3 regions of the Bacillus sp. ISL-47 genome follow, and region 2 is predicted to be linked to each of the others. Evidence: riboswitches for the same ligand, from Rfam matches in the RefSeq annotation. Region 2 holds a riboswitch; each other region holds the start of a gene.

Region 1 (3,835 bases), on a different contig from region 2:
TTCAGAGATTCTTCTATTTTCCCGACAATCGACTTCATAGCATCGTCATGTGAATGGACTCTGTCGTCATCAAGCAAATGCCTGACCATGCCTGGTTCTGCATAAGGTACAAGGTAAAAGTTAACACCATCTATATGTATAGGCCTGAAATCATTTACCAGCTTTCCTGATAAATAGAATTGGCTCTGTCTGTACCACGAACTGCCAAAGGAAAGCCTTTCGGCGCTGTCATGGTTTCCGCCAATTGCTACTACTGGCGTTTTAAGTTCTACATTTATTTTAAAAAGAATTTCATTTAATAATTCAACAGCATCAGTTGGAGGTACAGACCGGTCATATAAATCTCCAGCGATAACAACAGCATCCGGCTTTTCTTGTTCAACCACTTCAACAAATTGATTTAAAAAATGGCGCTGGTCTTCCGTCATGTATACTCCATGAACCAGTTTACCTAAATGCCAATCCGCAGTATGGATAAATTTCATATCAATCACCCTCTATTCCTACCATGATTAAATATATACAATGTTACCATTATAGCAAAACAAAAATTGAAGTACTTCTGCAAAATAAGGAAACTAAACTAGCAGAACATTCGTTCTTATTATATCAGGAAAAATTTCCAATAGATAGATTTTCAGGAAAAATAATAAGAGCCTATAACCTAGGCTCTTATATCTTTCATTATATATGATTCTTCTGGAACAACCTTTAACCCCGCGGAGCAGATTCCTCCAATGTGCTATTCTTTACCTCTTCATGCACTTTTAGTTTGGGGAAATTAATAAGAATGGCGATTACACCAGTGATTCCAATTAATAGTGGATAAATTGAGTATGGCATAATGCTCACCGGCGAAATTGCAGCGAGACCGGAAGCTGCCAGCATCTGTCCGCCATATGGAATAAATCCTTGTACGAAACAAGCGAAAATATCTAGTATACTTGCAGATTTACGCGGATCTATATCATATTGATCCGCTATATTTTTAGCCAGGGGGCCTGCAATGATAATGGAAATGGTATTATTTGCAGTAGATAGATTGGTAAGTGAAACAAGCGATGCAATACCAAATTCAGCACCCCTTCGAGAGTTTATTTTGCTTGTAACTATGTGCAGCAAATAATCAATTCCCCCGTTATAGCGAATAATCTCAACAACTCCGCCAATTAGGATAGCTATGATTGCAAGAGTTTGCATTCCTGCCATCCCTTCTGCAATCATTTGCAAGAAGGAAACCAGCGTGTAGCTTCCGTCAGCAATCCCAATCAGCCCTGCGAGCAAGACCCCGCCGCTTAGAACAAGAATAACATTCATTCCTAACAAAGCAGCAGAAAGTACCCCCAAATATGGAACCACTTTAAGCAAGCTATAATCCTGGCTTGTTACCGCACTTTCCTGACCAGCTGTTAAGAACCCTAGAATTATAGCAGTTGCCAGAGCTGCAGGCAGCACAATTAAAAAATTTACACGAAACTTATCCTTCATTTTTGTCCCTTGGGTCCGGACTGCTGCAATAGTAGTATCAGAAATCACAGAAAGATTATCACCAAACATGGCACCGCCAATAACAGCAGCCATTGCCAAAGCTACGGATATATCGGTTTCAGCAGCCAGTGCAACACCTATTGGAGCAAGCGCAACAACTGTACCTGTTGAAGTGCCCATTGATAGAGAAATAAAGCAGGCGATAATAAAGATCCCAACCATAAGCATATTTTGCGGCACATAGGATAATGCCAAGTTGACTGTCGAATCAACTGCCCCCATTCCTTTAGCCGTTCCCGAAAATGCACCTGCCAGTAAAAAAATTATAGCCATCAAAACAATATTGGGATTTCCAGCCCCTTTCGTGAATATATCAACCTTTTCCATAAATGGAGTCTTCCTGTTCATGGATAGGGCAATTCCTGCTGTTATTACCACAGCCACAATAATTGGAACTTTTTTAAAATCACCTGTTGCAAGGCCGCTCCCAATAAAAATCAGAAGGAATGCCAAAAGCGGGAGTAAAGCCCATGGGTTACCATTTTTGTTTGTTTTCATACTAATCCTCTCTCCTTAATTGGTTTTAATGACATAATAAAAAGACCTCTTCAAACAAGAAGAGATCTCTGCTATATTACAGTCCCCTCTTATCTGCCAAGCATAATGCTTGCTGGATTTGGCACAGCACTCACATGAGCCCGCTGCCGAGACATCTTAGGGCCAGTCCCTCCGTCTCTCTTGATAAGTTAAAAGTTATGAAGTTATTATTACTAACTCATGTCTGAAAATTATACAGGAAATTGATTAAAGTTCAAGCTTTTTTATATGCAATTTTAAATTTTTCTATTGATTTCCCATCAAGGTAACCACTTTCCCCGGCCGGTCCTGAGCCTCCTCGGCGCAGTGAGCCTGTGGGCTCATCCTTTGATCAGCACTCCAGCAAGCTTTTGAATAAGCAGCCTTGAATAAATATCGCACGAAGGAAATCGAATACATTTTCGGGCATCTAGAGCCTTCCGCCCCAATCAACAGGGTGCTAAAATCAACTTTTGGCTTTAACACAGCGTTTTTATAAGAAATCCTTGCCTGCTCTAAACTACACAAAAAATTAATAATTTTTTCCTTAAAATGAAATACTAAGGAAAAAAGGAGTGAAAAGATGTTCGATCGAAAGGTAATTCGTTTTTTGGTTGGAAGCACAATCTTATCCAGTATATTCAGTATCGGGATTGTGATCATGACCATTCTTCATCACTTACGAATACAGGAATTAATACTAGATACGAGGAGAAGCCTGCAAAACACCAACTCAGATTAAAGAAAAAGCCGCGAATAGTTAGCGGCTTCTTTAATTCCCACAATTTTTTATTGTGTATAAGATTCCAAATTAGTGCAGGTCCTGGGAGTGCGGCTGGGGATGTCCTTCTTTAAGTTCCTGGAAAATATCATTTGACTGCTGCGGGACAGGCTGCACAGGAGACTGTAAAATCATCCAGCCCATTAATCTTTTAAACTCGCCTGCTGTTAAAGGCTTTGCATCATCCATTAATTCGTATCCAAGCTGGCCATTAGGTTCAAGTGTTGCCATTTTCACATCTGAAATTTTTGTAATTCCGTTCGTCCTCAGTCTCATTTCCAATTGATCAGCAGTAAATCGGAGTTTTCTCATATTTGCGGGCTGAAGCTTCCCATTTTCAATTACGATTTTGGATTTGCCGGTTATAAACTTTTCTATAAAGTTAAACTTTACCTGCAAATACTCCATTAAAATTAATGATCCAATAAAAATGGCTGCAGCCACAATAGTTTTCCACACACTTGTCTCAATAATTGGCTGAATAATGATGGAACCAATTGAAATCATAACAACTGTTTGGGCAAGTGTCATTTGCGAAATAGATTTCCTGCCTGCTATGCGCAGCAACAAGACTCCTGCAAAAACTAATAGTAATGATTGCCAGGCAAAATTCATCCTGTAAATCCACCTTCCTTTTTCTTTTAGGATGTGGTAAAAACCGGACTAATATGCAATCTTTGCAAAAATAAAACAGCCTGGCCAATGGCCAGGCTGTTTTTCTATGGGTCTGTCAATTATAGTTTAGTTACGTTAGCTGCTTGAGGTCCACGAGCACCTTCAACAACTTCGAAAGAAACTTCTTGGCCTTCTTCTAAAGATTTGAAACCTTCAGATTGGATAGCAGAGTAATGTACGAATACGTCGTTTCCGTCTTCACCTTCGATGAATCCGAAACCTTTTTCAGCATTGAACCATTTTACTTTACCGTTTTTCATGAAAAAATCCTCCTATTGGCTTCAAAAAAGCCATGTGTAAATTCACCATATACAC
Region 2 (3,835 bases):
TGCTTCTTCAGAAATTGGCTGGTTTACGCTGCCCCAGTCAATTTTATCTTTATTTGATGCTTCTTCAACAATGTATTTATCTTTAGGGGATCGTCCTGTATACTTTCCAGTAGTAGCACGTACGGCACCAGTTGATGTAAGAGACCCTTCGTTACGGTTTAAAACTTTTTCCACAAGCTGAGGAACAGATAATTGTACTTGAATGTTGCTGCCATTTAGTAATTCGCTCAATTCGTTTGATATGCTTACAGAGTTCATCTGATGAATACCTTCCTTTTTCCGATTTTTTTATGAAAGTGATTACATCTCAAAATTAGTATAACACATTAAATTAATTAGTCTATACTATTGTGATAAATTTTTACCCAATGTTATAGAAATATCACAATTAGACTAAAAAATACATTTTAACGCCTTATAACCGGTATATGTTAAAATAGAAGAAAGTGTTAAGTCTGAACATGGGACTGGTATTAATGAAGACAATTGCCCTTTATGATGGAACGTGCTCTTTATGCAAGGAAACGAAGCGGCTTTCTAAAAAGCTTGATTGGCTGAATAGGGTCGAGTGGGTTTCCTTGCAGGAATATGAAAAAAATCCGAACTCCATTTCGTTTTCCAAACAGGAGTTGCGAAAAGAACTTCATATCATTAGTCCTAATGGTGATATTAAAAAAGGGTACTATGCCGTAAGGAGACTTCTGCTGCAATTTCCTGCAACCTTTTTAGTAAGCATTCTATTATATATCCCATTTACACCTATAATCGGAAATCCCATTTATCAATGGACCGCTAAAAACAGGCATAAATTCTTAAAGAATAAGTGTGATGACGGAAGCTGTTCTCTGTAAGGGTATCACCTTATTTTCTTAAGGGAAATTTTAATAAAGAAATTGATTAAAATTTGTTGACATAAATCGATAAAATACGGTATGATTCAACCTTGAACGGATACTCTCTTATCCCGAGCTGGTGGAGGGACAGGCCCTATGAAACCCAGCAACCTGCTAAAAGGCAATAAACAGCAAAGGTGCTAACCTGACGCAAGGACGTAATTCCTTGAACGATAAGAGTGAAAGGCGCGAATTGATTTGCTTTCAACCTTTTCACTAATGAGAAGGTTTTTTATTTTGCTTATCTAGCTCCAGCACCCAGCTCCTCGAGGTCATAAGCCATTCCCTTGCAGAAGGCAAAAAACGCCTTCCTTCAGGGCCTGTCTTATGCTTGTCGGAGCTACCCGGGTGCTTGCGCTTTTAAACTGGCAATGAAATGAACGGCTTTTGGAATGTACTATTTATGTGAGTTTTATGGCCTGGCTCTGCTAGCGAGTTTGCTTTTTTAAAGGCAGCTTCCAGCGGTGCTTAAGAAAATGAACCTTGGCTTTGTGGTCAGCGTTTCCAATTTTCTTAATAAAAACTCCATGTTTATTTCATACTACTAAGGGAATGAGTTCCGTATCAAACAGAGATCCTTGAAATGCCAGGAAAAAGTTTTTTTTGAGGCTGCTTCCGCGTTTCTAATTCTCGCTCAATTTTCTATTTATAAGGAGGAAGCCAGATGTCAACAAAGCGTCGTTTGTTTACTTCTGAATCAGTTACTGAAGGTCATCCGGATAAAATTTGTGACCAAATTTCTGATGCAATTTTAGATGCGATTTTATCTAAAGATGCGAATGCCCGCGTTGCTGCAGAAACTTCTGTAACAACAGGACTTGTATTAGTCGCAGGTGAAATCACAACATCTACATACGTAGATATTCCAAAAATCGTTCGTGAAACGGTGAAAGAAATCGGTTATACCCGTGCTAAATATGGTTTCGACTCTGAAACATGTGCAGTCTTAACTTCCATTGACGAACAGTCAGCGGATATCGCCATGGGTGTTGACCAGGCGTTGGAAGCACGCGAAGGAAATATGAGCGATGAGGAAATCGAAGCAATCGGTGCAGGAGACCAGGGCTTAATGTTTGGCTTTGCCTGCAACGAAACAAAAGAGCTTATGCCTCTTCCGATTTCTTTAGCACATAAAATATCCCGCCGCCTGACAGAAGTGCGCAAAGAAGAGATTCTTCCCTACCTTCGTCCGGACGGCAAAACTCAGGTAACGGTTGAGTATGATGAAAATGACAAGCCTGTCCGTATTGATACGATTGTTATTTCCACTCAGCATCATCCGGAAATCAGTCTGGAGCAAATCCAGCGCAACCTGAAGGAACATGTCATCAATCCGGTTGTTCCGAAAGAACTAATCGATGAGGATACAAAATACTTCATTAATCCAACAGGACGTTTCGTTATCGGCGGACCTCAAGGGGACGCAGGGTTAACGGGACGAAAAATCATTGTAGATACTTACGGCGGTTATGCACGCCACGGCGGCGGAGCGTTCTCCGGTAAGGATCCTACAAAGGTTGACCGTTCTGCTGCCTATGCTGCACGTTATGTTGCGAAAAACCTTGTAGCTGCTGGTTTAGCAGAAAAAGTGGAAGTACAGCTTGCATACGCTATTGGTGTAGCACAGCCGGTATCCATATCTGTAGATACATTCGGCACAGGAAAAGTAGAGGAAGATGTGCTTGTTGATCTTATTAGAAAGCACTTTGATCTTCGTCCTGCAGGCATTATTAACATGCTTGACCTTCGCCGCCCGATCTATAAGCAAACAGCTGCTTACGGCCATTTCGGACGTACAGATGTTGATCTTCCTTGGGAGCGTACAGACAAAGCAGAAATTCTACGTTCTGAAGCCCTTTAATCATAAAGCGGGAGTTGCATTTAATATGTAACTCCCGCTTTCTTTTTTACGTCTTTAAACATATAAGGGAAAATTCACCCGTTTAGGGTCTTTCTGCCCTTTAGGCGTTTACCGATTTATGTTATCGTATAAACTTCTGATAATGGTCTTATTTTCCGCTGAGGTTTTTTTCATAATCCCCGTGCTAATTTAAAATGATTAGTGGTAGTATTATAGGGTATGTTTTTTAAAGACAGAGGAGCCGTTTAGGCTATATTAAATAACGAGAAAAGAATGGAGTAGGTGACGTACATAATGTGTGGTTTTATTGGTTGTGTACATGATAAAGCACAAAATTACCGTGACGCAGATAAAGAGCAATTTGAAAATATGAATGATATCATTACCCATCGTGGCCCGGATGATTCGGGATATTATTTTGATGAGCATATCCAATTCGGCTTCCGGCGTTTGAGTATTATCGATATTGAAAGCGGACATCAGCCGCTGACTTATGAAAATGAGCGTTATTGGATTATTTTTAATGGTGAAATTTACAACTATGTGGAATTGCGTGAAGAACTTCTCAATGCAGGCTTAAGCTTTGAAACTAGCTCTGATACAGAGGTTATTATCGCCCTATACAGCCATTTAAAAGAAAAGGCTGTTGAAAAGCTTCGCGGCATGTTCGCTTTTGTAATTTGGGATAAACAGGAGCAGTCATTATACGGAGCAAGAGATCCATTCGGGATCAAACCTTTCTTTTACTATGACAAAGGGGACCGTACCTTCTTTGGTTCAGAAAAGAAGAGCATCCTATTGGCGCTGCAAAATGATGTATTGAATTATGATTCCTTGCAGCACTATTTAACCTATCAGTTTGTGCCTGAGCCAAATACGATGTCAGAAGGAATCCATAAGCTGGAGCCAGGACACTATTTTACGAAAAAAATTGGCGCTCCAATGGAAATCAACCGCTATTGGAAAGCAGCTTTCCATCCTGTAAAAAAATCGGAAGCAGACTTTACGAAAGAAATTAGAGATGTATTGTTTGATTCGGTTAAAATGCACATGCGTGCGGATGTCCCTGTTGGTTCCTTCC
Region 3 (3,835 bases), on a different contig from region 2:
AATGGCTGCGACAGCTGGTTTATTGTTTACAACGTTTAATGGTGAAGCAAGTGCTCATGAAAATAGATATAAAGTTCAGTCAGGCGATACATTGTGGAGAATTTCAATCAATAATAGTCTGTCAGTGGAAGAATTAAAGAAATGGAATAATATTTCTGGTTCGACGATTTATACCGGACAGTCTTTATCTTTGTTGGCACCGCACAGTCATAAGGCTTCAACTGATACATCAAGCAGTGGAGCAGTCAGCTATACAGTGAAATCAGGCGATACTTTATGGGGAATTGCAAGAACATATGGCCTTTCCGTCAGCACTCTTAAGAGTTTGAACGGACTAAGCAGCGCTACTATTTATCCAGGCCAAAAGCTTAAGGTCAAAGGCACATCTGAAAGTGTTTCTTCGCCTGCAGCAACGGCTTCTGCAGGAAGCAGCAGTGTCTATACAATCCAAAGAGGCGACACTCTTTCAGGAATTGCATCTCGCCATAACTTATCGGTTTCAAAATTAAAGGGAATGAATAACCTTTCTTCTGATCTTATTTATGCAGGTCAAAAGCTAAAGGTTTCAGGTGCAGCTGTAAGTCAGACAACAGAAACAAAAGTAGCGGCTCAGACTGCATCACAGGTTGACGAGCTTATAGCGGAAGCTAAGACATATATGGGTGTCCCATACTTATGGGCAGGAAGCACTCCGTCAGGATTTGATTGCAGTGGCTACCTAAACTATGTATATAGCAATGTGGGAATCTCAATTCCTCGTACAGTAGCATCCATTTGGAGTGCTACGAGGTCAGTTTCATCACCAAGACCAGGGGATCTTGTTTTTTTTGAAACGTATAAATCAGGTCCATCCCATGCTGGAATTTATCTTGGTAATAACAAGTTTATCCATGCAGGTTCTTCACGAGGAGTAGAAATCAGTGATATGAATAATTCCTACTGGAAGCCACGCTATCTGGGTGCAAGAACAACTTTCTAATCTACTACCCAATTATTCATGTGTCAAACATAGAAATACCAAAAGGTAACCAACGTCTACCGGCGTTGGTTACCTTTTTTATTAGTCTCTTGAATCATTAAAAGTTTTAGAGAGGGCTTCTTTGGCATCTCCCCATTTTTCTTTTGCTTCGCCTTTCACTTTGTCCATATTGCCTTCAGCTTCTTTTGATTCATTATTTGTAAATTTGCCGTATTGCTTTTTCAGTTCGCCTTTTAGTTGGTCTACATTCCCATTCGTTTGGTCGCGATTCATTTAAGATCTCCTCCTTGATTAATTATTTCTTGCTTTTTATTTACCCGTAGGACCTCTGCTAAAACAAAATAAACAATTATAAATATTTCCTCAAAAAAAATTACTTACTGCCGCAACGATGAAAGCGCTTTTCTCAACTGTTTGAATAAAAAAGAATTATTGACAATTCTTTTGTTTAGATATAGTATTTTCACTATCAACTTAATAGCTAACTTATCAAGAGTGACTGAGGGATCAGGCCCAATGACGTCCGGCAACCTCCTTTATGGAACGGTGCCACTTCCTGCAGAATGATTTCATTCTGAAAGATAAGTCGTAATACATACGCGATGCCTCTTTCCGAATGGAAAGAGGTTTTTTATTTGAATAAGGGGAGAAAGAACGGGGGGATCTGCATGATAGAAATAAAGAATCTGGTAAAAGTATATGAAACCAAAAAAGGGAGAGTAACAGGTGTTGACCATGTGTCACTTACAGTGGATAAAGGAGAAATTTTCGGAATTGTAGGATATAGCGGTGCAGGTAAAAGCTCGTTGATCAGATGTTTAAACTTATTGGAAACGCCGACTTCAGGGGAAGTGAAAATTGATGGACTATCTTTAACCTCATTAGGAAAAAAAGAGCTGCGCCAGGCGCGATTAAAAATAGGTATGATTTTTCAGCATTTTCACCTGGTTAGTTCAAAAACAGTCTATGAAAATATAGCTTTTGCTTTAAAAGCAGCACATAAGACGACGGGCGAAATAGATGCAAGAGTGAAAGAATTGCTTGATATGGTAGGGTTAACGGATAAGCGGGAGGTCTATCCTTCACAGTTGAGCGGAGGTCAAAAACAAAGGGTCGGAATTGCCCGGGCATTGGCCAACAACCCATCCGTCCTTCTATGCGATGAAGCAACATCTGCATTGGACCCGAGCACAACGAAATCGATCCTGTCACTTTTAAAGAAAATTAATAAAGAGCTTGGCTTGACCATTGTATTAATCACCCATGAGATGGAGGTTGTTAAAGAGATTTGCGATCGGATGGCCGTCATGCAGGATGGGAAAGTTATCGAGGAAGGAAAAGTGTACAATCTTTTCTCAAATCCTCAGCAGCCGCTGACAAAAGATTTTATTAACAGTATCCTTCAATTTGATTTGCCGGAAAAGCTTTTAAAGGAACGGAATGGAAAGATTATAAAAATATATTTCCAGGGAAGCATCGCAGAGGAATCCGTCATCTCAGATGTGTTCCAGCAATTTAAAGTTAAAGGCAATATCCTTCACGGGAAAATTGAGTATATACAGGAAACTCCGCTTGGGATCTTTGTAATGGAACTGACTGGTGCGCCGCTCGAGATTGAACGTGCCATCCAGTATATAACTGAGCGCACAAGAAATTTGGAGGTGATCCGGGATGCAGCTTGATAGTCTAATAAGCATATTGCCAGAACTCAATAAAGCTTTTTTTGAAACAATCTATATGGTTTCCATTTCAATAGTGGTAGCCATTGTTGTGGGACTGCCGACTGGTGTGCTGCTATTCGTAACAGATAAAGGGCTATTCCTGGAAAATACAGCTTTTAAGAATATAGTTGGCTTTATCGTAAATATGGTAAGATCCATTCCATTTATTATATTGCTCATCGCGCTTTTGCCGTTAGCCAATTTGATTACTGGAACAACGATAGGTCCCACTGCAGCATCTGTTTCACTTTCAGTAGCAGCCATTCCATTTTTCGCAAGAATGGTTGAACAGTCTTTGCGGGAGATCGATAAAGGTGTGATTGAAGCAGCTGTAGCTGTGGGAGCATCACCGTGGATGATTATAAAGGACGTCCTTGTCCCTGAGGCAAAACCTGGAATTGTCCAGGGGATTACAATTACAGTCATTAGCCTTGTCGCATACTCAGCAATGGCCGGCATTGTCGGCGGCGGTGGTGTGGGTGACCTGGCCATCAGATTTGGATATTACCGATATGATAATACAGTTATGTTTACAACCGTTATTATTCTAATTTGCCTGGTCCAAATATTCCAATTTGCTGGAGACCGGATTGCAAGATTAGTTGATAAAAGATAGATAAAAAAGTGGGGGCGAGGGGTAATCGGCGATAGTCTTAACCTCCACTAAATGAATCGCACCTATAGACAATAGTCTAAAAAACACAACAGGGGGAAAATAGAAATGAAAAAAATTGGATTACTATTCATGTTTGTACTCGCATTGGGCCTGTTGGCAGCATGCGGAAGCAAAGAATCAGATGCAAAGAGCGATAAAAAGGAAGTTACCATCGGAGCTACATCAGGACCGTATAGTGATATGGTTAGCAAGGCAATTAAACCTGTACTTGAAGAAAAAGGTTATACAGTTAAAGTAGTTGAATTCAGTGATTATATTCAGCCAAACCTGGCCCTTTCAAAAGGAGATCTGGATGCAAACCTATTCCAGCATAAAGTGTACATGGAAAACTTCGCAAAAGAACATAACATCGAGTTATCAGAGGTAGTTGTGGTTCCAACCGCACCGATGGGAATCTATTCTAAAAAGTTTGATTCACTCGAAGAAATTGAAGACGGAGCAGCGATTGCCATTCCAAAC

What was found. A riboswitch is a leader RNA that binds a small molecule or an ion and turns the genes downstream of it on or off. The one in region 2 is predicted to bind S-adenosylmethionine.
Region 1: linked by a shared signal. The riboswitch ahead of J7I93_RS16975 (Na+/H+ antiporter NhaC family protein) and the one ahead of metK (methionine adenosyltransferase) in region 2 are both predicted to bind S-adenosylmethionine.
Region 3: linked by a shared signal. The riboswitch ahead of J7I93_RS22410 (methionine ABC transporter ATP-binding protein) and the one ahead of metK (methionine adenosyltransferase) in region 2 are both predicted to bind S-adenosylmethionine.

What each region holds. Positions count from the first base shown of each region.
Region 1 covers NZ_JAGGQS010000048.1:108,694-112,528, reverse strand. Annotated here, with positions in the region: gene J7I93_RS16980 (exonuclease SbcCD subunit D) at 1-485, opposite strand, end outside; gene J7I93_RS16975 (Na+/H+ antiporter NhaC family protein) at 712-2,046, opposite strand; SAM riboswitch class I at 2,133-2,236, opposite strand; gene J7I93_RS16970 (hypothetical protein) at 2,648-2,806, shown strand; gene J7I93_RS16965 (DUF421 domain-containing protein) at 2,876-3,460, opposite strand; gene J7I93_RS16960 (cold-shock protein) at 3,580-3,780, opposite strand.
Region 2 covers NZ_JAGGQS010000093.1:4,444-8,278, forward strand. Annotated here, with positions in the region: gene pckA (phosphoenolpyruvate carboxykinase (ATP)) at 1-258, opposite strand, end outside; gene J7I93_RS24825 (thiol-disulfide oxidoreductase DCC family protein) at 477-851, shown strand; SAM riboswitch class I at 957-1,073, shown strand; gene metK (methionine adenosyltransferase) at 1,558-2,754, shown strand; partial or broken gene asnB (asparagine synthase (glutamine-hydrolyzing)) at 3,049-3,835, shown strand, end outside.
Region 3 covers NZ_JAGGQS010000073.1:323-4,157, forward strand. Annotated here, with positions in the region: gene J7I93_RS22400 (C40 family peptidase) at 1-979, shown strand, start outside; gene J7I93_RS22405 (CsbD family protein) at 1,061-1,252, opposite strand; SAM riboswitch class I at 1,463-1,567, shown strand; gene J7I93_RS22410 (methionine ABC transporter ATP-binding protein) at 1,648-2,661, shown strand; gene J7I93_RS22415 (methionine ABC transporter permease) at 2,651-3,316, shown strand; gene J7I93_RS22420 (MetQ/NlpA family ABC transporter substrate-binding protein) at 3,422-3,835, shown strand, end outside.